DNA from 2 places in the Methylocystis sp. sgz306128 genome. Region 1 is predicted to be linked to the other one. Evidence: riboswitches for the same ligand, from Rfam matches in the RefSeq annotation. Region 1 holds a riboswitch; the other holds the start of a gene.
The links. Region 1 has a riboswitch for cobalamin ahead of AC0N03_RS00505 (DUF1636 family protein). Riboswitches for the same ligand answer to the same signal wherever they lie in the genome.
Positions count from the first base shown of each region.

Region 2: another riboswitch for cobalamin. It lies ahead of AC0N03_RS15075 (HoxN/HupN/NixA family nickel/cobalt transporter); the one in region 1 lies ahead of AC0N03_RS00505 (DUF1636 family protein).

Region 1 covers NZ_JBVYWO010000001.1:109,390-114,243, forward strand. The annotation lists gene cobN (cobaltochelatase subunit CobN) at 1-1,738, opposite strand, end outside; gene cobW (cobalamin biosynthesis protein CobW) at 1,742-2,767, opposite strand; gene AC0N03_RS00505 (DUF1636 family protein) at 2,858-3,232, opposite strand; cobalamin riboswitch at 3,317-3,511, opposite strand; gene cobO (cob(I)yrinic acid a,c-diamide adenosyltransferase) at 3,597-4,214, shown strand; gene AC0N03_RS00515 (cobyric acid synthase) at 4,229-4,854, shown strand, end outside.
Region 2 covers NZ_JBVYWO010000013.1:17,326-22,179, reverse strand. The annotation lists gene AC0N03_RS15080 (methylmalonyl-CoA mutase family protein) at 1-1,167, shown strand, start outside; gene AC0N03_RS15075 (HoxN/HupN/NixA family nickel/cobalt transporter) at 1,180-2,238, opposite strand; cobalamin riboswitch at 2,280-2,469, opposite strand; gene AC0N03_RS15070 (NRAMP family divalent metal transporter) at 2,638-3,882, shown strand; gene AC0N03_RS15065 (NCS1 family nucleobase:cation symporter-1) at 4,069-4,854, shown strand, end outside.

The DNA.
Region 1 (4,854 bases):
CGCCATGCGCGCCGGCCTGCATCAGCGGCGGAGTCATATGGCCGATGGTCACGGCGCCAAGCCGCCTTTTGGCCTGTGCCGCCTCGCCCGGATTATTGACAATGAACGGGTAGATCACCGGCACGGCGCCGAGAACGGCTTCGGGCGCGCAGGTTTCGGCCAGTGCGGCGGCTTTGCCCGGCAGCCATTCCAGCGTGCCATGGGTGCCGCAATGGATCATCGCATCCATATTGGCGCGCAGCCACAGATAGAAGGCGATATAAGCGTGGCAGGGCGGCAGGTTGGTGTCATGGTAATCGTTCTTGCGATTATCCGCGTGCCCCCGGTCGGGTTGGACGGCCACGATGAGCTTGCCGCTCCGGATGTGGCGGAAAGCGAAGTCTTCGTCTGGCAGGCCCCATGCCTTGATCACCGCCTCGCGGAACAGTCCGGGCAGGGTTGCGAACGCCTGCGCATAATGCGCCAGCGACATGACCAAACGCGGCGGTTCAAGCGTCAGCGCGCCGATGAGGCTTGCAGCGTCGATCTCATCGATATCGTAGCCCGCGCCGCGCAGTGCGGCGGCGATCTGCGCCACAGATTGCGGCGTATCGAGGCCAACGGCATAGGCTGTGCGTCCGCCCTTGGCCGGATAATCCGAGAGCACGAGGCCGATGCGCGTCTCAAACGCGGGCAGGCGGCGCAAGCGCGCCCAGGCTGCGCCAAGTTCGGCGACATAATCAACGCGCGAAGGCTCCGGCGCGTGGATGAGGCGGGAAAATTCCAGCGTCTGCGAGCGCGGCGTCTCGGCCTTGAACGAAATGGCGCGGGTGATGATGCGTCCATCCACTTCGGGCAGCACCACGTTCATCGCCTGATCGGCGGCAGAAAGCCCGCGCGCGTCGCCCTGCCATTGCTCACGGCTGCTTCCGGCCAGCATGACCTGCAGAACCGGGGCATCGGCGGCATCAAGCACCGTCGAGCCGTCATTCTGCCGGGCAGAGAAGGCGGTGGTGTTGAAAATCACATCCGGCGCGAAGCGTGCCATATGCGTGGCCAGCGGCTCGCTTGCCGATGGATCCTTCAGGCTGGTGACAAAGCTGGCGCTGACGGAGAAACCCTTGGCGTGCAGACTGGAGCCAAGCGCGCGGATCGGGGCAAGATCGCCCGAAAGCAGCAAGGAGCGGTAGAACACCAGCAGAGCCCTTGGCCCGTCCGCATGATTGAAGCAGGCCGGCGTATAGAGATCGAAAGCAGCCAATTTCCGGGGTGGGCGTGCCGCGGCGCCGGCCATGACATCGAGACAGGCCGCCATATTCTCCGGCCCGCCTTCCTGAAAATAAGCCCAGAGGGCGCGAAGCTGGTCTCTGGGCAGGGTCGAAGCCGCGTCGAGGCGCGCATCCTCCTGATAATCGCCGGGGACGAAGGCGAGGCTGATGCCGTTCGCCCGCGCCAGAGCTGCCAGCTCTTCGACGCCATAACGCCAGTAATCCATGCCGCCCAGCAGGCGCACCAGCACGAATCTGGCTTTGGCGATGATCTTTTCGGCATAAAGATCGACGGAATAGGGGTGCTTGAGCTGTGCGAGGCTGGCAAGGCGCAGGGCGGGCAGGCCCGAACCGGCCTCCCAGGCGCTGGCGAGGCTGGAGAGGTCGGCATCCGTGAAAGAGAGGAACACCAGCGGCGCAGGAGTCTGCTCCAGATCAACGGCCTCGGCCGTGTCGTTCAGGGAGCGGGACTCGGTGCGCAGCAGATGCATGGTTTACGCCAACGCCGCCGTGATGGCGTCCTTGTTCAGACCTTTCTCGCCGATCACCACAAGACGGCTCAGGCGTTGTTCGCCCGCGCTCCATGGCCGGTCGAAGCTCTGGCGAAAGCGTGTGCCGACGCCCTGCACCAGAAGGCGCATCGGCTTGCCGGCAACATCCATGAAGCCTTTCATGCGCAGCACGTCGTGCCGGGCGGCGACATCGGCGAGCTTGGCGATCAGTGCGTCCGGCTCATCGACAGGCCCAAGCTCGACGATGAACGTGTCGAAATCGTCGTGATCGTGGCCTTCCTCGGCATCATGATGCGAGGGCCGGTTGGCGAGGTCATCCTCGGCGGCGGCAGAGAGGCCGAGCAGCACATTCGGGTCGATCCGGCCCTCGTGCGTGGCGATGATTTTGACAGCGCGCGGCACTTCACGCTGGATATCGGCAAAAATGCTGGCGAGGTCGGCTTCATTGATCAGATCCGCCTTGTTGACGATGACAAGATCGGCGCAGAGCAGCTGATCCTCATAGACTTCCTCAAGCGGGTTGTCGTGATCGAGCGAGGCATCCTCGGCGCGCTGGCGGGCGAGGGCTTCGGGATCGTCGGCAAAACGCCCCTCCGCCACGGCGGCGCCGTCCACCACGGCAATGACGCCGTCGACTGTGAGGCGGGCGCGGATGCTCGGCCAGTCGAAGGCCTTGACGAGGGGCTTGGGCAGGGCGAGGCCCGAAGTTTCGATGATGATGTGTTCCGGCCTTGGCTCGCGCGCCATCAGGCCTTCAATGGCGGGGATGAAGTCATCCGCCACAGTGCAGCAGATGCAGCCATTGGCCAGTTCGACGATATTTTCCTCGGGGCAGGATTCTATGCCGCAGGAACGTAAAATGTCTCCATCGACGCCGACATCGCCGAATTCGTTGATCACAAGCGCCAGACGGCGGCCATTGGCATGTTCCAGCACATGGCGCACCAGCGTCGTTTTTCCGGCGCCAAGAAACCCGGTGATGATGGTGACAGGTATTTTGGCGAGCATGTGATTATCCTTTTGTGGTTTCCCTCATCCCAACCTTCTCCCATAGAGAGAAGGAGTGTTCGAGCTATGCGCTCTCCATCAGGGAGAGGGTCATGGTGAAGGCCTTTGCAGTGGCGGAACCCGCGCGACCACGCCTTTCTTGAGGGCGTCGGGGCGCTGCTTCCAGGGAATAAGGCCATCGGCTGCGGCGGCGTAAAGTCTGGCGCCGGCCAGAATTGTCTCGGCGGCTGTCTCGGCGGGCAGGTCGCCGTAAATATAGGTCCACTTGCCGGGCGCAGCGAAACTCACCGTGCAGGGACGCTTGCAGACGCTCAGGCATTCGACGGGGATGATCTGGAACCCCGCGCCATCGCTGGCGGCGAGGCTGGCATAAAGCCGCGCGCCTGCACGCTCCGCCTTCGGTTCAAGCGGCTCGTCTGCCGCGCGGCAGGTGGTGCAGACATAGATTTGCGTCGGCTCGGACACCGGTTTACCCCAGTTTGCGCGGGGTGCACCAAAGCGGTTGCCGATGCGGAAAACCGCATCGACGGGTTCAGGGCACCCCGCCCGAACCTTGACCGTGCCATGGCAGGTCTCCTGACTCTTGGATCGCCGCCCGCGCGCCCCTTCCCGAATCTGCATTCAGTGGTTTTGGCGCCGGGCTCCCCAATCACAGTTGCGGGGGCAGTTGTGGCTTGCGGGGCAAAACCCCGCCACATTCCCTTTTCACTCTCAACGCGAGAGACCATAGCGCCTAACTGTTAGGCGCGCCGACAGGGCCTGTCAATGTGCCGCGCTTGCCGGGGCGGGAAAGAGGTGCTTTTAATGCCTGCCAAATTGCGAGGACGCCATGACTATATCCGATTCCAGCGAGGAAGACCGCCACAAGGCCAAAATGGCCAAGCGAAAGGCCGTGCAGGACGCCGAAGTCGCCTCGAAAACCATTGCCGAGAAGGGGCTGCTCATCGTCCATACCGGCTCGGGCAAAGGCAAGTCCACGGCGGCTTTCGGCCTCATCCTGCGCGCGCTGGGCTATGAATGGAAGGTCGGCATCGTCCAGTTCATCAAGGGGGCGTGGGAGACGGGCGAGCGCAAGGCGCTGGAGCGTTTTCCCGATCTCGTGGAATGGTACACGATGGGCGAGGGCTTCACCTGGGAGACGCAGGACAAGGCGCGCGATATCGCCGCCGCCGTGCGGGCATGGGACAAGGTCAAAGACCTGATGGCCAGACCGGATATCCGCCTGCTCGTGCTCGACGAGCTCAATATCGCACTGCGCTATGATTATCTGCCGCTGCATGAGGTGGTGGAGGCGCTCAAGGCGCGGCGTCCCGATCTGCATATCGTCGTCACCGGCCGCAATGCCAAGCCTGAACTCATCGAGGCGGCGGATCTCGTCACCGAAATGACTCTGGTCAAGCATCATTTTTCCGGCGGCGTGAAGGCCCAGAAGGGTATCGAATTTTGAGCGCCAGAGCCTTGATGTTTCAGGGTACCGGCTCCGATGTCGGCAAGAGCCTGCTGGTCGCCGGCTTTTGCCGCGCGCTGACCCTGCGCGGGCACAGGGTGCTGCCGTTCAAGCCGCAGAATATGTCGAACAATGCCGCCGTAACCGCCGATGGCGGAGAGATCGGCCGGGCGCAGGCTTTGCAGGCGCGCGCCTGCGGTGCGCCCCTCAGCGTCCATATGAACCCGGTGCTGCTGAAACCGCAGAGCGATGTCGGGTCTCAGGTGATCGTGCAGGGGAAAATCTTCGGCAATGCGAAGGCGCGCGATTATCAGGCCCTCAAGCCGAAACTGATGTCCAGCGTGCTGGACAGTTTTGAACGCCTCAAGGCGCAGGCGGATTTTGTACTGGTTGAAGGTGCGGGCAGTGCGGCGGAGGTCAATCTGCGGGCCAATGACATCGCCAATATGGGCTTCGCCCGGGCCACCGATGTGCCTGTCGTGCTGATCGGCGATATCGACCGCGGCGGAGTGATCGCGCAGATCGTCGGCACCAGAGCGGTTATCGATGCGGCGGATGCCGATATGGTTAGAGGTTTCATCGTCAACCGTTTTCGCGGCGATCCCACATTGTTCTCGGCCGGCATGGACCTGATTTCAGA
Region 2 (4,854 bases), on a different contig from region 1:
CTGACCGAAAGCCAGCCGGAAAACAACGTCTATCGCATCCTGATCGAGATGCTGGCCGTGGTGCTTTCGAAAAACGCCCGCGCAAGAGCGGTGCAGCTTCCCGCATGGAACGAGGCCCTCGGCCTGCCGCGCCCCTTTGACCAGCAATGGTCGCTGCGCATGCAGCAGATCATGGCCTATGAGACCGACCTGCTCGAATATGGCGACATTTTTGACGGCTCTGCGGAAATCGCCGCCAAGGTCGAGGAACTGAAAACTCAGGCCCGCGCCGAACTGGCAAAAATCGCGGCCATGGGCGGCGCGGTGGCGGCAATTGATTCCGGCTATATGAAATCCGAGCTTGTCGCGGCCAATACGGAACGTCTGGAGCGCATCGAACGTGGCGATTCTATCGTCGTTGGCGTCAACAAATTCACGGAAGGCGAAGACTCGCCGCTCACCACGGGCACAGACAAGATCATGGTGGTGCCGCCGCATGTCGAAACCGAGCAGATCGCCAATCTTGAGGCATGGCGCGCCGCGCGCGATGCAAAAGCCGTGAGCGCCGCGCTGAAAGAGCTTCACGCTGCGGCGCGCGAGGGGCGCAACATCATGCCCGCATCCATCGCCGCTGCCAAGGCGGGTGTCACTACGGGCGAATGGGGCGCGGCCCTGCGCGAGGTCTGGGGCGAATATCGCGCGCCCACCGGCGTCAGCGGCGCGGCGCGGCAGGGCGATCACGGACTTGATCCGCTGCGCGCCGAAGTGGAGCGCATCGCACTGAAACTGGGACGGCGGCCCAAATTCATCGTCGGTAAGCCGGGGCTTGACGGACATTCAAACGGCGCGGAGCAGATCGCGGTGCGGGCCCGCGATATCGGCATGGATGTCACTTATGCGGGCATCCGCTTCACGCCGGCAGAGATTGTCGAAAGCGCCAGACAGGAACAGGCGCATTGCATCGGCCTCTCCATCCTCTCGGGTTCGCATGTGGCGCTGGTGCGCGACGTTCTGGCCCGCTTGAAGGCCGCCAATCTTTCAACCCGGCTCGTGGTGGGCGGCATAATCCCCGCAGAGGATGCAGACCTGCTCAGGGCTGAAGGGGTCGATGGCGTCTATACGCCGAAAGATTTCGAAATGAACCGGATCATGATGGATATAATCCGGATCATCGACCAGAACCCATGAGAAAACCGCAGTTCAGGCAATCCTGCCGTCAAGCTCGTCATAACGCTTGAGGCGATAAATCATCATGGAGACCGCCCAGCTCAGAATGAATACGCCGATGATCATATAGCCCAGCGTATTGAAATTATCGTTCAGCGCGCCGATCATGTCCCAGAACTGGCCTTTGAGTTCCAGCCGTTCCGCAATCAGGTTCAACGCCTCGATCCCGCCGATCAGCATCGCGACGAGCACCGAAACTGCAGTGATTGTCATGTTGTAATAAAGCTTGCGCACCGGCTTGTTGAAGGCCCAGCCATAGGCGCCGATCATCAGCACGCCGTCGGTTGTATCGAGCAGCGACATGCCGGCCGTGAACAAAGCCGGAAAGACCATTATCGCCCAGATGGACAGGCCATCGGCCGCCTGCGAGGCAGACATGCCGAACAGCGCCACCTCGGTGGCCGTGTCAAAACCAAGCCCGAACAAAAAACCCACCGGAAACATCTGCCAGCTCGACTTCACAAGCCCGAATACAGGCCGGAAAATCCGGGCCAGAAAACCGCGATTGTTCAGCAGGATGTCAAGATCGTCCTCGACGAAGTCCTCGCCGCGTTTAACGGCCTGAAACGTACGGTAAACCGACAGAAATACCACGACATTAACCAAAGCCAGCGCAAACAGAAACAAGGCCGACGCGCTGGTGCTGATCACGGAGCCCACCGACTTCATCGACGAAAATTCACTGGAAATGCGGGATGCGGCAAAGGCCACGGCGATCGACATCAGCACAACAACGGCTGAATGGCCGAGCGAGAAGAAAAAGCCCGCCCCCAGAGGCCGCTTTCCAGCCTGCATCAGCTTGCGCGTGACATTGTCAATGGCAGCGATGTGATCTGCATCGACAGCATGACGCAGGCCAAGCGTATAGGCCAGCAGGGCCGATCCCAGCAAGAGCGGGTGGCCGCGCAACGCCAGGAAGGCCCATATCCAGACAAAAATATTGGCGCCGATAAGCCCGGCATAAACCCAGACAAGATCACGGAACAATCCCGTTCCGCTTTGATCCCGCAAGCGGGCAATGAAACCACCCATGACACCCTCGCATGGCAAGATTACGATCCAGCGCGGGCGTCAGCGCCCTGCTGCCGATGGCAGGTCTCCTGGCTCATGGATCAGCGCCTTGGCGTCCTTCCCGGCTGAAACAGCCAGTGGATCTGTTGCCGCGGCTCCCCATTCACAGTTGCGGGGGCAGCGCAGGTTTCGGAAATTCCTCACCTGCTTCCCTGTTAGGCCCGTTAAGGCACCATCGGGCCGACAATGGGTGAGCAGCACCGGGCTGTCAATTGCAATATTCAGGCAGCGTCACGCACATGCCGCACGCGCGCGGCAGTATCCATGCAAATTATAACAATTCCAGACAGGAAAATAACATTTTGCCGCGGAGATTTCCTGGTTTAAGCCCAAGTGGAATATTTCAATTTGCAGGATGGCATGATTTCTCTCTCTTCCCGCGCCGCCCGGCTCACCGGCTGGCAGCGTTTTGCTCTGGTTGCCGGCCCGGGCCTCGTCGTCATGCTGGCCGACACCGACGCCGGCAGCATCATCACGGCGGCGCAGAGCGGCGCGCAATGGGGCTACAAACTGCTTGGCCTGCAATTCATTCTGATACCGATCCTCTATATTATTCAGGAACTCACGGTGCGTCTCGGCCTTGTCACCGGCAAGGGCCATGCGGATCTCATCCGCCAGCACTTCGGCCCGTTCTGGGCGTGGTTTTCGGTGGGAACACTGGTTTTGTCCTGCATTGGCGCGCTGCTGAGTGAATTATCCGGCCTCTCGGGCGTCGGCACGCTGCTGAATGTGCCGGCACCCATAACGATGACTCTCGTCGTCGGCGCATTGCTGATCATGATCTACACCCACCATTACATGACGGTGGAGCGCATCGCCATCGGCATCGGCGCCTTCGAGCTGGTGTTTCTGTTCGTGGCCTGGCTGGCACAGCCCAATCTTGGAGAAATGGCGCAGGACGCGGTAAGCATTCCCTTTGCCAACGGCAAATATCTCTATCTGGTTTCGGCCAACATCGGCGCCGTGATCATGCCCTGGATGATCTTTTTTCAGCAATCGTCGCTCGTAGAAAAGAAACTGACCGTATCGGATCTGCGTGCCGCGCGCCTCGATACAATCTTTGGCGCAGTGGTCACGCAGCTGATCATGGCGGCCGTGCTGCTCGCCACGGCTGCAACGCTCGGCAAGAATGGCGGCGATCAGGCGCTGGATACGGTCGGCCAGATCAGCGATGCGCTGACGCCCTATCTCGGCCAGTTCGGCGGCAAGATGCTGTTCGGCCTCGGCATGACCGGAGCGGCGATGGTCGCGACCATTGTCGTCACGCTGACAGCCGCCCGCACGCTCGGCGAGGTCATGGGCGTGCGCCATACGCTTGAACATGAACCGCGCGAAGCGCCCTGGTTTTACGGCATCTACACGGCAACGCTCATTGCCGGAGCGCTGATCGTGCTCTCCGGCGTCAATCTGGTGACTTTGAGCGTTGGCGTCCAGGTTATGAATGCTCTGCTGCTGCCTGTTGTGCTGGGCTTTCTGTATCTGCTGGCCCGCCGTCTGCCGGAGCCTTACCGCCTTCGCGGCCCCTATGCCATCATTGCCGGCGGCATCATTGCCGCAACCACCCTTCTCGGAGTCTATTCGGGCCTGGCCGGCCTTCTCTCCTGAACTCCGCACACCCGGACAGGGAAATATCAATTTTTCACGAAATATCCTTTCGCGGATAACAGAGAAAAACGCCGATATTTCCCGCAAAAGCACGCGGCATCTCGCTTTACCAAAGGCCAAACGGGTGCTCTATTGGCCGCAGCGCTCCGACTTTAGACTAATAAAGCGCATTGTGGGGAGAACGCCATGGATTTGAGTAAAGTATCTTCATCCCTCTATAATGAGGATCTGGCCCCGGCCGAAGAGCGGAACTGGGGGCCATTCAGCATTTTCAACGTCTGGACCTCCGACGTTCACAGCCTCTGGGGCTATTATCTGGCCGCAAGCCTTTTCCTGCTCTGCGGCAGCTTCATCAATTTCATCATTGCCATAGGTCTTGGCTCGCTTGTCATCTATTTCCTGATGACTCTGGTCGGCAATGCGGGTGTGCGCACCGGCGTACCTTATCCGGTGCTGGCGCGCGCCTCCTTCGGCATCTGGGGCGCAAATATTCCGGCGCTCGTGCGCGCCGTCGTCGCCTGTTTCTGGTATGGCGCGCAGACCAGCGCGGCATCGGGCGCCATCGTCGCCCTGCTCATCCGCTCGGACGGCTTGCGCAACTTTCATGAAACAACGCATGTTCTCGGCCATTCCGGGCTGGAAGTGATCTGTTTCGTCGTGGTCTGGGCAGCCCAGCTTCTGATCATCCAGCGCGGCATGGAAACCGTGCGCAAGTTTCAGGACTGGGCCGGCCCTGCCGTCTGGTTCATGATGCTGGTGCTGGCCATCGGGCTTGTGGTCAAGGCCGGCGGGTTGTCCTTCTCTCATGCCATCCCCGCTGATGTGCTGATTGAAAAGACCAAGGATGCCGGTGTGCCGGGTGTGCCGGGCTCTTTCGCATCGCTGGCTGCGGTCGCTGCAACCTGGATTACTTATTTCGCGGCGCTCTATCTCAATTTCTGCGACTTTTCGCGCTATGCGCCAGATGAAAAA